2 regions of the Paraburkholderia sp. SEWSISQ10-3 4 genome follow, and region 2 is predicted to be linked to the other one. Evidence: riboswitches for the same ligand, from Rfam matches in the RefSeq annotation. Region 2 holds a riboswitch; the other holds the start of a gene.
The links. Region 2 has a riboswitch for thiamine pyrophosphate ahead of M0D68_RS27610 (FAD-dependent oxidoreductase). Riboswitches for the same ligand answer to the same signal wherever they lie in the genome.

Region 1: it holds a riboswitch for thiamine pyrophosphate, as region 2 does, so the genes downstream of both, thiC (phosphomethylpyrimidine synthase ThiC) here and M0D68_RS27610 (FAD-dependent oxidoreductase) in region 2, are expected to answer to the same signal.

Annotation. Positions count from the first base shown of each region.
Region 1 covers NZ_JALPRI010000017.1:141,332-148,650, reverse strand. The annotation lists gene M0D68_RS26500 (molybdopterin-dependent oxidoreductase) at 1-151, opposite strand, end outside; gene M0D68_RS26495 (cytochrome b/b6 domain-containing protein) at 202-840, opposite strand; gene M0D68_RS26490 (DUF1223 domain-containing protein) at 886-1,716, opposite strand; gene M0D68_RS26485 (hypothetical protein) at 1,907-2,374, opposite strand; gene M0D68_RS26480 (GreA/GreB family elongation factor) at 2,904-3,314, shown strand; TPP riboswitch at 3,468-3,586, shown strand; gene thiC (phosphomethylpyrimidine synthase ThiC) at 3,679-5,610, shown strand; gene M0D68_RS26470 (glycine zipper 2TM domain-containing protein) at 5,890-6,102, shown strand; gene M0D68_RS26465 (hypothetical protein) at 6,263-6,751, shown strand; gene M0D68_RS26460 (L-lactate permease) at 7,155-7,319, shown strand, end outside.
Region 2 covers NZ_JALPRI010000019.1:58,662-65,980, reverse strand. The annotation lists gene mlaE (lipid asymmetry maintenance ABC transporter permease subunit MlaE) at 1-709, opposite strand, end outside; gene M0D68_RS27630 (ABC transporter ATP-binding protein) at 706-1,527, opposite strand; gene thiE (thiamine phosphate synthase) at 1,622-2,725, opposite strand; gene M0D68_RS27620 (thiazole synthase) at 2,722-3,537, opposite strand; gene thiS (sulfur carrier protein ThiS) at 3,577-3,774, opposite strand; gene M0D68_RS27610 (FAD-dependent oxidoreductase) at 3,859-4,989, opposite strand; TPP riboswitch at 5,219-5,341, opposite strand; gene M0D68_RS27605 (ABC transporter ATP-binding protein/permease) at 5,704-7,319, shown strand, end outside.

The DNA of each region.
Region 1 (7,319 bases), on a different contig from region 2:
GACCGCCGAGCGTCAGAAGCCGCTTGCCGAACAGGCGCCGCGACGGCATTGCGAGTTCGCGCCGGGCGTCGATCAGGATCGATTCGCGGTCGAGCTTATCGTCAGGCATGGCGGCGAACTTTCGATCGGGTTGTGTATTGGGTCGGATCATGATTCGATGTCCTTAGGCATGGCGTGTCCGCTTATCCGTGTATCCACGGCCTAGCGTCCGCGCAGCATCGCCACCAGCGAGCGCGGCACGAGGGCTACCATCACCAGATGCACGGCAATAAACGCAGCCATCAGCGACATGGCGCAGAAGTGGACGATGCGTGCGTTGTCGTAGCCGCCCATCAACTCGCGCAGCAGCGGAAACTGCACCGATTTCCAGATCGCGAGGCCCGAGAGCACCAGCACGATCAGATCGCAAACAACAAACAGATAAGCGAATTTCTGCACCGCGTTATAGACGCGCAGATCCGCGTGCGAGAGCTTGCCGGTCAGCGCGGCGATGAAGTCGTGCAGCACGGCGCGCGGCGAGACCGGCAGAAACTTGCGCACGAAGCGCCCGCTGGCCAGATTCAGCGCGAGATACAGCAGACCGTTGAAGACCAGCAGCCACATCGCCGCGAAGTGCCACTGCAGCGCGCCGCCTAGCCAGCCGCCAAGCGTGATCGCCGGCGGAAACGTGAAGCCTTTGAAGATCGGCGAGGCGTCATAGATGCGCCAGCCGGACAGCATCATGAGGACGGCCGCGAGTGCGTTGAGCCAATGCGTGACGCGCACCCACACCGGATGAATCGTGCCGCTCTTAGGCGTCGCGGGCGGAGCGGTTTTGCTAAGAGCATGAGGCGTGGCCATGGAAATCTCCGATGAAATAGGGAGCGCTGCGGGGTCGTCTCGCGCTCAATTGCAGGCGGCGAGCTCGCCCACTTGCAGCACGTCGCCGGTCGCAGCGTTTTCGACAAAGGCGACGACGCCGAAGTGATCCGCCGGAGCATTCGCATCGGCATCGTCGATACGGATATCGCGGCGGATTTGCGCGTTACCGGCGACCAGCGGCACAGGTCCGATCCATTGCCGCACGACGCGTTCGTGATGCAGCGTCGCGCCGCTGTTTTCCCCGGCCCTAACCTGCGAGTTCAACGCGTTCTGGTAGACCGCGACGTAGGCATTCAGCGGAGCTGTGGTGCCTGTCGACTTGCTGGTGAATTGCGCATCGACATTGAAGGCGCCTTTCGTCTGAGGTTTCAGTTCAAGCGCCACGTTCGCCTGCGCCGGTTCGGCAACGACCTGGCCGATGCGGCTCTGGAAACTGTCGCGTTGCGACCAGCTGCGCAGTTCGCGGCCTGATACGAAGATTTCAGGCGTATAGATGGTGTGGCCGCCGGCGAGGTCGGTGAGGGTCTGCTGACGTTCAGTAAAGCGATGTTGCGAGAAACGGTCGGTCCAACCGAGGCTATTCCAGTAGTCCACATGCAGCGCCAACGGCACGATGCTTTGGCTTGCACCACTGTTTTTCCACTGACTCAGCCAGTTGTCGGCCGGCGGGCAGCTGTTGCAGCCTTCGCTGCTGTAGAGCTCCACCAGCGCTACGCGGTGCGATGGGCTGTGCGACGCACACACGGCGCCTGCTGCGCTTGCAAGGCCACTGGCGAAGAGGGTTGTCAGCGCTACGGCTAGCGCGATTGCGCGAGTGACATACCGATTGCCTCGGCGGGTTCGTGCGGTTTGCATGGCGTGCTCCATCGGAATCTGCACGTTTGTCGAACCACAAGCCCGCTTATGACAGCCGGTTTTGAATTTTTATTTTTGTCTGCGTTGTTCGCCTACGGTCGAGACCGTTCCATGCTGTTTATCCCCGCGGGGCGCGGTGTGTCTGTACGCTTGCGGGCGAACCGCCCCAAAGCGCCCCGCGGAGGGTGTCTCAGTCGTAACTCACGACAACCGTCACCCGGGTATCCTGCCCGGCATTCTTCGGTGCGAGCGACAACACGCCGCCGTCGCGGCCAACGCGGTAGTGGCCGTCGCTAGCCGCACGGAACACACGTCCGCGGCTGTCGACAAAACGCTCAGTCAGCGCGTCACCGTTACGCGCTGTCGCGGCGCTATTCACCTGAAGCGCGACATCGGCGCCCGTCGCCACGCCCGGCTCAGCGCTAAAGATCAGCGTGACCGCTGAACCCGACTGATCAAGCCGCGCGCTCCTGGCATCGACACGCGCCCCGGCGGGCGCCACCGAAATCTCCAGTTGCGACGCCACGATCGCGCCCGAAAAACTGATCGTTCCGCCATTCGCGGCCACCGCCGGCATTGGCGCCGCAATGAGCGCAACCAGCGTTGCCGTCGCCGCGACCGCGCTGAGCCCCTCAAACCGCCCCATTCCAGTTTTCATCAGCACCTCTCCTTAAGCCGTCTCGAATCGCATCGCGCCATTGACGCGCTGCCCACCGCCGCTCACTCGACTGGGCAACGGCCGCCCCTACAGGCGGATTAACGGCAGCGCGACGGCGGTCTTGAACGACCCCGTGCGATATCGACACGCCGCAACGCGTATCCACGGCGCCTCCCAGCGGCGATTAAGAAGACGCCCGGCCCGTGCTAACATTCACCTTTCGATTGCGTCGATCAAGCTTTCCTTCCGACGCTCCCTCACTACTTTTCGTACTCTGCCGGCTACCCCAATGCGCGTTCCGTTTTCCCGAGCCCTCACCCGTTTGCGCCCCCGCCGCGCAACCGGCTGCGCGCGCGCGGACATCGCGACGCCACACGCCGGCCAGCCGTCCCGAACGCTCCCGCTTCTCGCCGCCCGGCGCCCGATCTGACGCATTTCCCCTCCATTACCGGGGCCGCGTCGTCGGGCTCCGGGCCGGTCTCATCCGCACGCTGTCCCCTTACATGCAGATCGAATTGGAGAACCCGTCATGAAAAAGACGAAAACCTGCTACCTCACCGAACTCGACGTCGCTCGTCTTGAAAAGCACGCAGCCGCGCCCGGCGCTGACACCAAGCTGCAAGACATGCTCGACGACGTCCTGGAGCGCGCTGTGATCGTCGAATCGCGCGACATCCCCGCGAACGTCGTCACGATGAATTCGCAAGCCACGCTGGTCGATGAAACCAGTGGCGAGCAGATGACCTGGACCGTTGTCTATCCGCCCAACGCGGACTTCGCACACGGCCGCCTGAACGTGTTTTCGCCGGTCGGTCTTGCGCTGCTCGGCGCCAAACGCGGCGAGCGCATCCGCTTCACGCCGCCGAGCGGCACGGAGAAGGTGTTGAAGCTCGAGAAGATCCTGTTTCAGCCCGAAGCCGCCGACGATTTCACGCTGTAAGCCCAAGCCATTCGCGACGCGGAACGCTGCGCCGCATCATTCCCGGCAGCCCTATCACAATAAGAATAGTGCGTGGCTGACCGGCGTTATCTCCGACATCTGACTTTTTCAAGACGGGTTGCCAAGCAACGCCCGGGCGGTGTATCGTGTGCGCTGCTAACGCGGGGGTCCTGCGTGGCACGGAGGTTGGAGGTCCGTGTTGCGTGGGTGAGAAATACCCTTTGAACCTGATCTGGATAATGCCAGCGCAGGGAAGCGTACGGATTTCGCACCTGGTCTACCGTTTCATCTCTCGCGAATTCCGACAACTTCCGTCTCGTCTCCTGCTTAGCGGCCCCACATTGCTATGCCGAGGAGATAACGCATGAACGCCAACCCGAAGTTCCTTTCCGCCGACGCCCACGTCGATGCCGCCGCTGTCGCGCCGCTGCCGAATTCCCGCAAGGTCTACGTGACCGGCTCGCGACCCGATATCCGCGTGCCGATGCGCGAAATTTCCCAGGCGGATACGCCGGATAGCTTCGGCGGCGAGAAGAATCCGCCGGTCTTCGTCTACGATACGTCGGGCCCCTACTCCGATCCGGAAGCCAAGATCGACATCCGCGCCGGTCTGCCCGCGCTGCGTCAAGCCTGGATCGAAGAGCGCGGCGACACCGAAGCGCTGACGGGCCTCTCGAGCGACTTCAGCCGCGAACGCGCCGCCGATACCGCGACTGCCGATCTGCGTTTCAAGGGCCTGCATCGCACGCCGCGTCGCGCCATCGCCGGCAAGAACGTCTCGCAGATGCACTACGCGCGTCGCGGCATCATCACGCCGGAGATGGAATACATCGCGATTCGCGAGAACCAGCAACGCGCCGCGTATCTGGAGACCCTGAAGACGAGCGGTCCGAACGGCGAAAAGCTCGCCGCGATGATGGGCCGCCAGCATCCGGGCCAGGCGTTCGGTGCGAGCGCATTCGGTCCCGATGGCCTGAAGGAAATCACCGCGGAATTCGTGCGCGAAGAAGTTGCGCGCGGCCGCGCGATCATCCCGAACAACATCAACCACCCGGAAAGCGAGCCGATGATCATCGGCCGCAACTTCCTCGTGAAGGTGAATGCGAACATCGGCAACTCGGCGGTGACCTCCTCCATCGGCGAAGAAGTCGACAAGATGACCTGGGCGATCCGCTGGGGCGGCGACACGGTGATGGATCTGTCCACCGGCAAGCACATTCACGAAACACGCGAGTGGATCATCCGCAATTCGCCGGTGCCGATCGGCACGGTGCCGATCTATCAGGCTTTGGAGAAGGTCAACGGCAAGGCCGAAGATCTGACGTGGGAAATCTTCCGCGACACGCTGATCGAACAGGCGGAACAAGGCGTCGACTACTTCACGATTCACGCGGGCGTGCGTCTGCAATACGTGCCGCTCACAGCGAAGCGTATGACGGGCATCGTCTCGCGCGGCGGCTCGATCATGGCGAAGTGGTGCCTCGCTCACCACAAGGAAAGCTTCCTGTACGAGCACTTCGAAGACATCTGCGAAATCATGAAGGCGTACGACGTGGCCTTCTCGCTCGGCGACGGCCTGCGTCCCGGCTCGATCTACGACGCGAACGACGAGGCTCAACTCGGCGAGTTGAAGACGCTCGGCGAGCTCACGCAGATCGCGTGGAAGCACGACGTTCAAACCATGATTGAAGGCCCCGGCCACGTGCCGATGCAGTTGATCAAGGAGAACATGGATCTGCAACTGGAATGGTGTGACGAAGCACCGTTCTACACGCTGGGACCGTTGACGACCGACATCGCGCCGGGCTACGACCACATCACCTCGGGCATTGGCGCGGCGATGATCGGCTGGTTCGGCACGGCGATGCTCTGCTACGTCACGCCGAAGGAACACCTCGGGCTGCCGAACAAGGACGACGTCAAGACCGGCATCATCACGTACAAGCTCGCCGCGCACGCCGCCGATCTGGCGAAGGGCCATCCGGGCGCGCAGGTGCGTGACAACGCATTGTCGAAGGCGCGTTTTGAATTCCGTTGGGAAGACCAGTTCAATCTCGGTCTCGACCCGGACAAGGCACGCGAATTCCACGACGAAACCCTGCCGAAGGATTCGGCCAAGGTCGCGCACTTCTGTTCGATGTGCGGCCCGCACTTCTGCTCGATGAAGATCACGCAGGATGTGCGCGAATTCGCCGCGCAACAAGGTCTCTCCGACGACGACGCGCTGAAGAAAGGCATGGAAGTGAAGTCGATCGAGTTCATGAAGAAAGGCGCTGAGATCTATCAGCGGCAGTAAGGTAAGGATCGCGGGCGCACTAGCACGCGCCCGCCATTCGAACCGTCTGCGTCCGGTATTGCAGCACCGAAGCCCGCCACTGGCGGGCTTTTGCGTTTCTGAGCAGCCGGGCACGCCGCATGCTGACAGAAGGGAAACATTTGATTACGAAACCGACACCTTGCTGACAAGCTCACACATCCGGATACGGGCTGCGGCGATAAGATCAAATGTAAGGACGGGGGTGATTCATCCATTTCCACGAAGCATTGTCCAGACACAATGAATGGAGTCAGCATCATGAAATCGATTCGTCAACTCAGTACGTTCGCTGCGATCGTCGCGGTTGTCGCCAGTCTTTCCGCGTGTGACAACATGACCACGCGGCAACGCGATACGGTGATCGGCGCGGGTGTGGGCGGCGCCGCAGGCGGACTGATCGGCGGCAATGCACTGTCGACGATTGGCGGTGCGGCAGCCGGCGGCATCATCGGCAATCAGGTCGGCAAGTAAGCGCACGAACAGGACCAGCGTCATACAGGGGCTTCGCGAAATGCTTTGCAATGGCGTGAAATAAGCCGTTACGGTTTTGCAATCCTGTTGACGCTGCGGCGGCGTAAGCTCAAGCCACTACGCCCCGGATGGCGGCGTGTGATGTAACCAGGAGCACGTCATGAAGTCCCCCGTCGTCAAGTCCCTTCGCGCAATCAGCCAGCGGCTGCCGCGCGGCTTGCCCCGTCTTTCCCAAACCGGCATCACGCTGGCCGGCGTGGCCTGTGTGCTGACGCTGTCCGGCTGCTACTACCCGTACGGCTACTATCCAGGCGCCTACCCGTATTACGCTTACGGCACTGTTCCAGCGAATGGCGCCCAGCAGGATGTCCCCGTAGGGACGGCCGGGGATTCGGCCACTTCGCAACAGCAGGCTCAGGCGGCGCAGCAGGCGCGAGCCAATTCGCAATCCCAGCCGGCCACCTACGCAGTCGCTCAGCCGCCGCCCGTTTACGTTGCTCCCCCTTATCCCGTCTACTATCCGCCGCCGGTCTATCCGGCTTATTACGGGTATCCAGGCTGGTATGGCCCGTCGGTTTCGATCGGCGTCGGTTTCGGCTGCTGTTGGGGAGGCCATGGCGGCTGGGGTGGTCACGGTCACTGGCACTGAATCCCGCAGCCGGATCTTGCTGATCTGCTTTGTCCGTCCCGTGCCCGCAGCTATCGGGGCACGGGATGAACCCATGCCCCACGACGTCGTGCGCACCCCGCTGTCTGAAAGTCGGCCTAGCCGCCAGCATGCGCCATGCCGCGCCGGGAGGGTCTCACGCGCATCATGCCGCGACGATCCCGCCACGCAAGACGCGGCGCCTCCCTCCCTCCTTCGCCCGTACTTTCCCTTCTTGACGCGCTCCAATCGGGCCCTATGCTTGGGAAAGCCACACGCAGTACCTGTTTAAATAAGCGACCCGGCTCGTCTTCGACGTGCCGCCGACGCCCATCCGTCCTGCCCGAGCGACGCGCCCCGTAGTGCGTAGTCCCGCGTCGAATCGAACAACAACGAAGGAGACGTGATGTTTCACCAACTACTCACACCCGTCGGCAATTCGCTACCGCTCTCGTTCCTCGTCGCCGCCTTGCCGATCATTGTCGTGTTGCTGTTGCTCGGCTGGGCCCGTCGGCCGGCCTGGCAGGCATCGCTTGCGGGCCTGATCGTCGGGCTGATCGTGGCGATTTTC
Region 2 (7,319 bases):
ACACAACCGTCTTGGTCGTGGCGCGCGACACGCCTTCCGGCGTCGGCTTGGCTTCGTAGCCCTGAAACAGCGCCACAAAGGTCACCGCGAGGCCGAACACCACACTCTTGATGACCCCGGCGCCCACGTCACGCCAGACATCGACGCCGCCTTGCATCTGCGACCAGAACGCGCCGGCATCGACGCCGATCAGCAGCACACCCACCACATAACCGCCGAACACGCCGACCGCGCTGAAAATCGCCGCGAGGATCGGCATGGAAATAATGCCCGCCCACAAGCGCGGCGCGACAACGACCTTGACCGGGTCCACCGCCATCATTTCCATCGCGGTCAATTGCTCGCCCGCCTTCATCAAGCCGATTTCGGCCGTGAGCGACGTGCCGGCGCGGCCCGCAAACAGGAGCGCCGTCACCACCGGCCCGAGTTCGCGCACCAGCGAAAGCGCGACCAGCAGACCCAACGCCTGTTCGGAACCGTAACGGTTCAGCGTGTAATAGCCCTGCAAGCCGAGCACGAAGCCGACGAACAGCCCCGACACGGCGATGATCACCAGCGAATAATTACCCACGAAGTGGATCTGCTTCGTGACAAGGCGCGGCCGGCGCAGCAACGGGAAAAACTCGAGCAGCAGCCGGAAGAAGAACCGCGTGGCGTAGCCGGCCGTGCCCAGCCCGTCGAGTACCGAGCGACCAAGCGCGCTGATCATGACTGACCTCCGCCGATACCAAAATCCGCCGCGAGCGGCGTCTTGCTGGGATAGTGGAATTTGAACGGGCCGTCCGGCGCGCCGTCGATGAACTGGCGCACCGTAGCATCGGTCGACGCGCGCAGCTCAGCCGGCGTGCCTTCGGCATGCACCCCGCCATTGGCGAGGAAGTAGACATAATCGGCGATCGCGAACGATTCCGGCACGTCGTGCGTGACCAGGATCGATGTCGCGCCAAGCGCCTGATTCAGCGCGCGAATCAGGTTCGCGGTGATGCCGAGCGAGATCGGATCGAGGCCGGCGAACGGCTCGTCGTACATCATCAACTCGGGGTCGAGCGCAATCGCCCGGGCAAGCGCCACCCGCCGCGCCATACCACCCGAAATCTCCGACGGCGCGAGGTCGCGCGCGCCGCGCAAGCCGACCGCGTTGAGCTTCATCAACACGAGGTCGCGGATCAGTTCTTCGGGAAGGTCGGTGTGCTCACGCAGCGCAAAAGCGACATTTTCGAACACCGACATGTCGGTAAACAGCGCGCCGAACTGGAACAGCATGCCCATCTTGCGACGCAGCGCGTAGAGGCCGTCGCGCGTTTGTGCGCCGATGTCCTGGCCCTGGAACAGGATCTGGCCACGTTGTGCGCGCACCAGACCGCCGATCAGGCGCAGCACTGTGGTTTTGCCGCAACCCGAGCCGCCCATAACCGCAACGACCTGGCCGCGCTTGAAGCGCAGATTCAGGTTCGACAGGACGAGCCGGTCGCCATAACCGAAGTCGACGTCGCGCAGCTCGAGTAAGGTCTCGGGGGAGGAAGACACGAAACTGACAGTCCTTTTACACGGAAGGCCGAATTATAGGGCCATCATGGAAATGCTGCCGTGAGGTGCCCTGTCCCTTTACTGAACTTGACGATTATTGCGTAAACGCATGTTGCAGCGCAGAAACAGCGACAGCCGGGTCGGCGGCTTCGGTCACGGCGCGCACCACGGCCGCGCAGCCCACGCCCGTCGCCAGCACGTCCGGCAGCACCTGCAGATCGATCCCGCCGATCGCCACCAGCGGCACGACGCCGTCGAGCAGGCGGACATACCGCGCCAGACGCTTGAGGCCTTGCGGGGCGGTCGGCATGACTTTGGTGGTAGTCGGGAACACCGCGCCCAATGCAATGTAGCTTGGCCGGAAATGCAGTGCTTTCAGAATCTCGTAGAAACCGTGCGTCGACAGGCCGAGGTGGATGCCGGCGGCGGCAAGTGCCGACAGATCGGCCGTATGCACGTCTTCCTGGCCAAGGTGGACGCCGTAAGCGCCCGCTTCCAGAGCGGCTTGCCAGTGATCGTTGATGAAAACCTGGGCATCGTGCTCACGGCCCGCGGCGACACAGCGGGCGATTTCGCGCTTCAGTTCGTCGGCGGGTTCGGCCGATTTGCGGCGCAACTGGACCGTTTTCACGCCAAAGCCCACCACCCGTTCGACCCACTCCGCGGTCGGCAGCACCGGGTACAGGCCGAGCCGGTCAGGGCAACGCGCGAACGCTTGCGCCGGCGCGGCCGGCAGACCGGCGAGGCGTGGGAAGTGCGCGATATCGTCCGGAAAGGCGTCGTCCGCTTTGGTCTCGTCGCCGTCGCGCCAGGCCAGCGCCAGGACCAGCGCGTCGTGCGGATCGAAGCCGCAATCCAGAAACGCCGCCAGCGCGGGAATCCAGTCTTCCGCCAGATGGCCCTCCAGACTGTATTTCTCGCCGCCCAGATGCAGCGTCGCCGCGTTCTCGGCGGCGACGATCACGCCTGCGCCCTGCACCTGCCAGCGCGCCACCTGCTCGCCATGCTGCTGCGCGTCGGCGACGATGATCAGGTCGCCGCCGTTCGGCTCGTCCGGCGCGGTCAGGCAGATGCGCCACGGCGCGTGGGTTGGCGGCCACTCGCCCAGGCGGGCGCGGATCCGCTCGGCGGCTTCGGTGAGTTCATCGGCAGGCGGCCAGAAGAGGTCGCGGCCAGTCAAAGGCAAAGTTTGCGTCATGCGGCGCTCCCGTCTTGGTGCCAGAACGGCATGCCGACCACCGGCGTGCTCGCGTGCGCGCTTTCGCGCTCGGCCATCGGCCCCGCCAGAAAAGCCTGGCGGCCCGCTTCGACGCCCAGCGCAAAGGCGCGCGCCATGGCGTCAGGGTGCGTCGCCTGCGAAACGGCGGTGTTCAGCAGCACGCCATCGAAGCCCCACTCCATCACTTGCGCCGCATGCGACGGCACGCCGAGGCCGGCGTCGACGATCAGCGGCACGTCGGGCAAGCGCTCGCGCAACACGCGCAGGCCGTACGGATTGATCACACCCTTGCCGGTGCCGATCGGCGCGCCCCACGGCATCAGCGCCTCGCAGCCCGCATCGAGCAGGCGGCGGCCGATCACCAGATCTTCGGTGCAATACGGCAGGACCTTGAAGCCGTCCTTGATCAGCTGCGTGGCCGCTTCGATCAGGCCTACCGGATCAGGCTGCAGCGTGTAGTCGTCGCCGATCAGTTCGAGCTTGATCCACTCGGTTTCGAAAATCTCGCGCGCCATATGCGCGGTCGTCACGGCCTCGCCGACGGTCAGGCAGCCTGCGGTATTGGGCAGCAGCGGCACGCCGTGGCGCTTGAGCAGGTCGAAGAAACCGGCTTCGGCGCCGCCTTCGTTCATCTGCCGGCGCAGCGCGACGGTCACCATGCCGGGCTGCGCCGCGTCGATCGAATCGGACAGCGATTGCAGCGACGGATAGCGCGAGGTGCCGAGCAGCACGCGGCTCGCGAAAGTCTGGCCGTAGAGCGTGAGCGCGTCGGCGGTTTGGGGGTTAGTCATTTGCATAATCCTGGTCTCCGGCAAGGCGTGGCGCGGGGCTTAACCGCCGGCCACGGGTTGCACGACATCGAGCTTGTCGCCCGGCTGCAGCGCGCGCGCCGCATGCTGGGTGCGTGCGACGAAATCGCCGTTCAGCGCGACCGCGAACGGCGGACGCGCGCCGAACGCGGCGAGCGCATCGGCGACAGTCGCGCCTTCGGGCAACGACAACGGCTTCTGATTGATATGAATGTCCATGGTGTTCGAATACGGTTCAATCGATTGGGGGAGCGACGTCCGCCTGTTTTGCCTGCGGTTATTTCGCCGGCAGACGCGCAACGCTCATGCCGGCTCCCGCGTGGCGTCCAGTTGAAACAACTCGCTCCAGCGCGCGGCATTTTGCCAGTCGGCGAAAGCATCGGCGTCGCCGATGCGGCCGTCGAGCAGCGCGGCAGCGAAGCGCACGGCTTCGTCGGCGACTTCGGGCACGATCATGTAGCCGTGCCGGTACAGGCCGTTCACGCGCAATGTCTGCGCGCCATCCCACAGCAAGGCCGGACGGTGATCCGGCAAAGTCGGGCGGCACTGCGAATTCAGTTCGAGGATGCGCGCCTCGCCGAAGCCTGGGTGCACGGAAAACGCCGCGCTCAGCAGTTCGAGCGCCGAGCGCACGCTGACCGGCGACATGTCCTCGCCTTCCACTTCGGTCGCGCCGATCACGTAGAGATCGTCCTGCTTCGGCGCGATATACAGCGGGTAGCGCGGATGCAGCAGACGCACCGGCCGCGTCAGCTTGATACCCGGCGCATGCACGCGGGCGACTTCACCGCGGATCCCCCGCAACGTCGGCAGCACCGGCTTCGCGCCCAAACCCCGGCAGTCGATCGTGATGCGTGCGGCCGGCAGCGCATGATCGTCGACTGGCGTGTTCCAGTGCGTTTCGACACCGCGCTGGGCGAGGCCTGCCGCGAGCGCGGTCAACACCTGACGGTTATCCAGTTGGCCTTCGCGCGGCAGCAGCCAGCCCTGGTTGAAGCGGCCCGCCAACGCGGGCTCGGCAGCGCCGACCTGAGCGCCCGCCAGCGTCACGAAGCCGCCGTCGAGCAACTCAGCAGGCGCGTTCGAGCGCACCCGGCGTTCGAACAATGGCGCTTCGGTGCGATCGGCGTGATGCCATACGACCAGCGTGCCATTGCGCTGGAAGAACACCGGTTCGGGCAATTCGGCCAGCACGCGCGGCCAGGTGTCGAGCGAACTTGCGCCCAGACGGGTGATCAGCAGTTCGGCACTGGCGGCTTCGGCGAGCGGCGCCAGCATGGCGGCGGCGACCCAGGCCGCGGATTGCGTACCTGCGGCGTCGCCGCGCTCATAGAGCGCCACGCGATGCCCTTCACCGGCGAGGCGCCACGCGACGAGACGCCCGCACAGCCCACCGCCGAGCACGGCGAAATCGGGTTGAGCTAAACGATTCATCGCGTGCGCTCCGGGTCACAACGGCAAGCAACGCTAAAACAGCCCGGCGCGCCGACACAACCGACGAAAACGCGGTGACGAGCAAAACACATGTCTGAAGAATAGGCGGTCATCGAGTCCTTTCCGTACGGCAAAAAAACGCACGTACCCAGGACGAAACCGGCGGGTGAGGCCGGCCGGGCAATAAGCACGTCCAATGACGGACGCCGCCCGGCGGGGAATGGAAGACTGGCTGCTTCCGGAAACTTCCCGCGCCGGTATTACCCGGATCGGGTGCAAAGGGTCTCTCTCAGCCTCGCCGCCGCTGCGTGAAATCACGCTGCCTGTGGGCAAAGCACCCCTGTTTCGTCGAAGGTCATTAGACCATAAAAGGCGCGGCGCCCGCAAACCAACGGCCTCTGCCGTCACACGCCATTGATCCGTCACTATCTTTCGATTCATCAATACGGCCGAATGCAGCGCTCTGGCACAATGCCAGGACCGGATACCGCTGGCGCGCGGGCGACATGCTTCGCCGCCCGCGCGCCAGCGGCATCGAGGCGGGACCTCTGAGCGGAAATTAATTTTCACTTAAGGGCTTCGCGCCAGAATCGGTCGCTCACCCGGACGTGCGTTCGTCGAGCACGACGCCCGGGGCACGCACCGCAAACCCGCCGTGGGGCCGGCCCGACTTGGGGGCCGCCCGACGCGGGCCAGCACTTCACCAGGATGCTCATGACACCGAATACCGCTTCCAGCCCCGTGCTGCCGCCGGACGAAAAAGTCTCCGCATGGAGCCTGATCAAACCTTACTGGGTTTCCGAAGAACGAAAAACGGCGTGGGCGCTGCTCATCGCGATCATCGTGATGAATCTGCTCATCGTGTGGATCAACGTGCGCCTGAACCGCTGGAGCGCCGACTTCTACAACGCGCTGCAAACGAAGAACGTGCACGATTTCCCGCACCTGCTGATGGTGTTCTCGGGGCTCGCGTTCGGCTTCATCATCCTTGCCGTGTACGGCCGCTATCTACGCCAGATGCTCGGCTTCCGCTGGCGCCAGTGGCTGACCACACGTTATCTCAACGAATGGCTGCACGACAGCGCCTTCTACCGGATCGAACGCGACCGGCTCGCCGACAACCCCGACCAGCGGATCAGCGACGACCTGCAATCACTCGCCACCAGCACGCTCTCGCTGACCCTCGACCTGCTGTCCACGATCGTCACACTGGTCTCGTTCATGACGATCCTGTGGTCGCTGGCCGGTGCGCTGACCGTTTCGCTCGGCGGCATGCCGGTGCAGATTCCGGGCTATATGGTGTGGGCCGCGGCGCTCTACGCGGTGGTCGGCTCAGTGATTATCCAGAAGGTCGGCCATCCGCTCGTGTCGATCAATTACCAGGCACAGAAAGTCGAGGCGGATTTCCGTTTCGGCCTGATCCGTCTGCGTGAAAACGCCGAGCAGATCGCCTTCTACAACGGCATGGAGACCGAGAAGAAGAACACGCACTCGCTGTTCGGCCGCATCCGCGACAACTGGTGGCAGGTGATGAAGTACACCAAGCGGCTCACCTTCGTGACGGCTTTCTACGGCCAGATTGCAATCATCTTTCCGCTGGTGGTCGCCGCGCCCCGCTACTTTGCGGGCGCTTTCACGTTCGGCGTTCTAATGCAGATCTCGAGCGCATTCGGCACCGTCAGCGATTCGTTTTCGTGGTTCATCAACAGTTACGGCAGCCTCGTTGAATGGCGCGCTACCGTGAACCGGTTGCGTGAATTCAAGCGCATCGTGCATGCGCCGCGTCTGAAGGAATCGGTCTCGCCCGCTACTGCGCATGGCGGCATCAATCTGCATTTCGTCGACGAAGACAAGCTCACCACCGAAGGTCTCCAGCTCGCGTTGCCGAACGGCAATCCGTTGTCGCGCATCCGCGATATCGCGATCAAGCCGGGCTCGCGCTGGCTGGTGCGGGGCCCGTCCGGCTCCGGCAAGAGCACGCTGATGCGCGCGCTCGCCGGCTTGTGGCCGTTCGGCGACGGCTCGATCGACGCACCGGTCAACGCGCGCATGATGTTCATCCCGCAGGTCAGCTACATGCCGATCGGCACGCTGAAAGCCGCGCTCACCTATCCGTCTTCTGCAGATACCTACACTGACGACGAATGCCGCGAAGCGCTCATCACTTGCCGCCTGTCGGAGTACGCCGACCGCCTGCAGGAATCGGGGCACTGGACGCGCATTCTCTCGCCGGGTGAACAACAGCGCCTCGCCGGCGCCCGCGTGCTGCTGCACAAACCGGACTATCTGTTCCTCGACGAAGCAACCAGTGCGCTCGATTCGGAAAACGA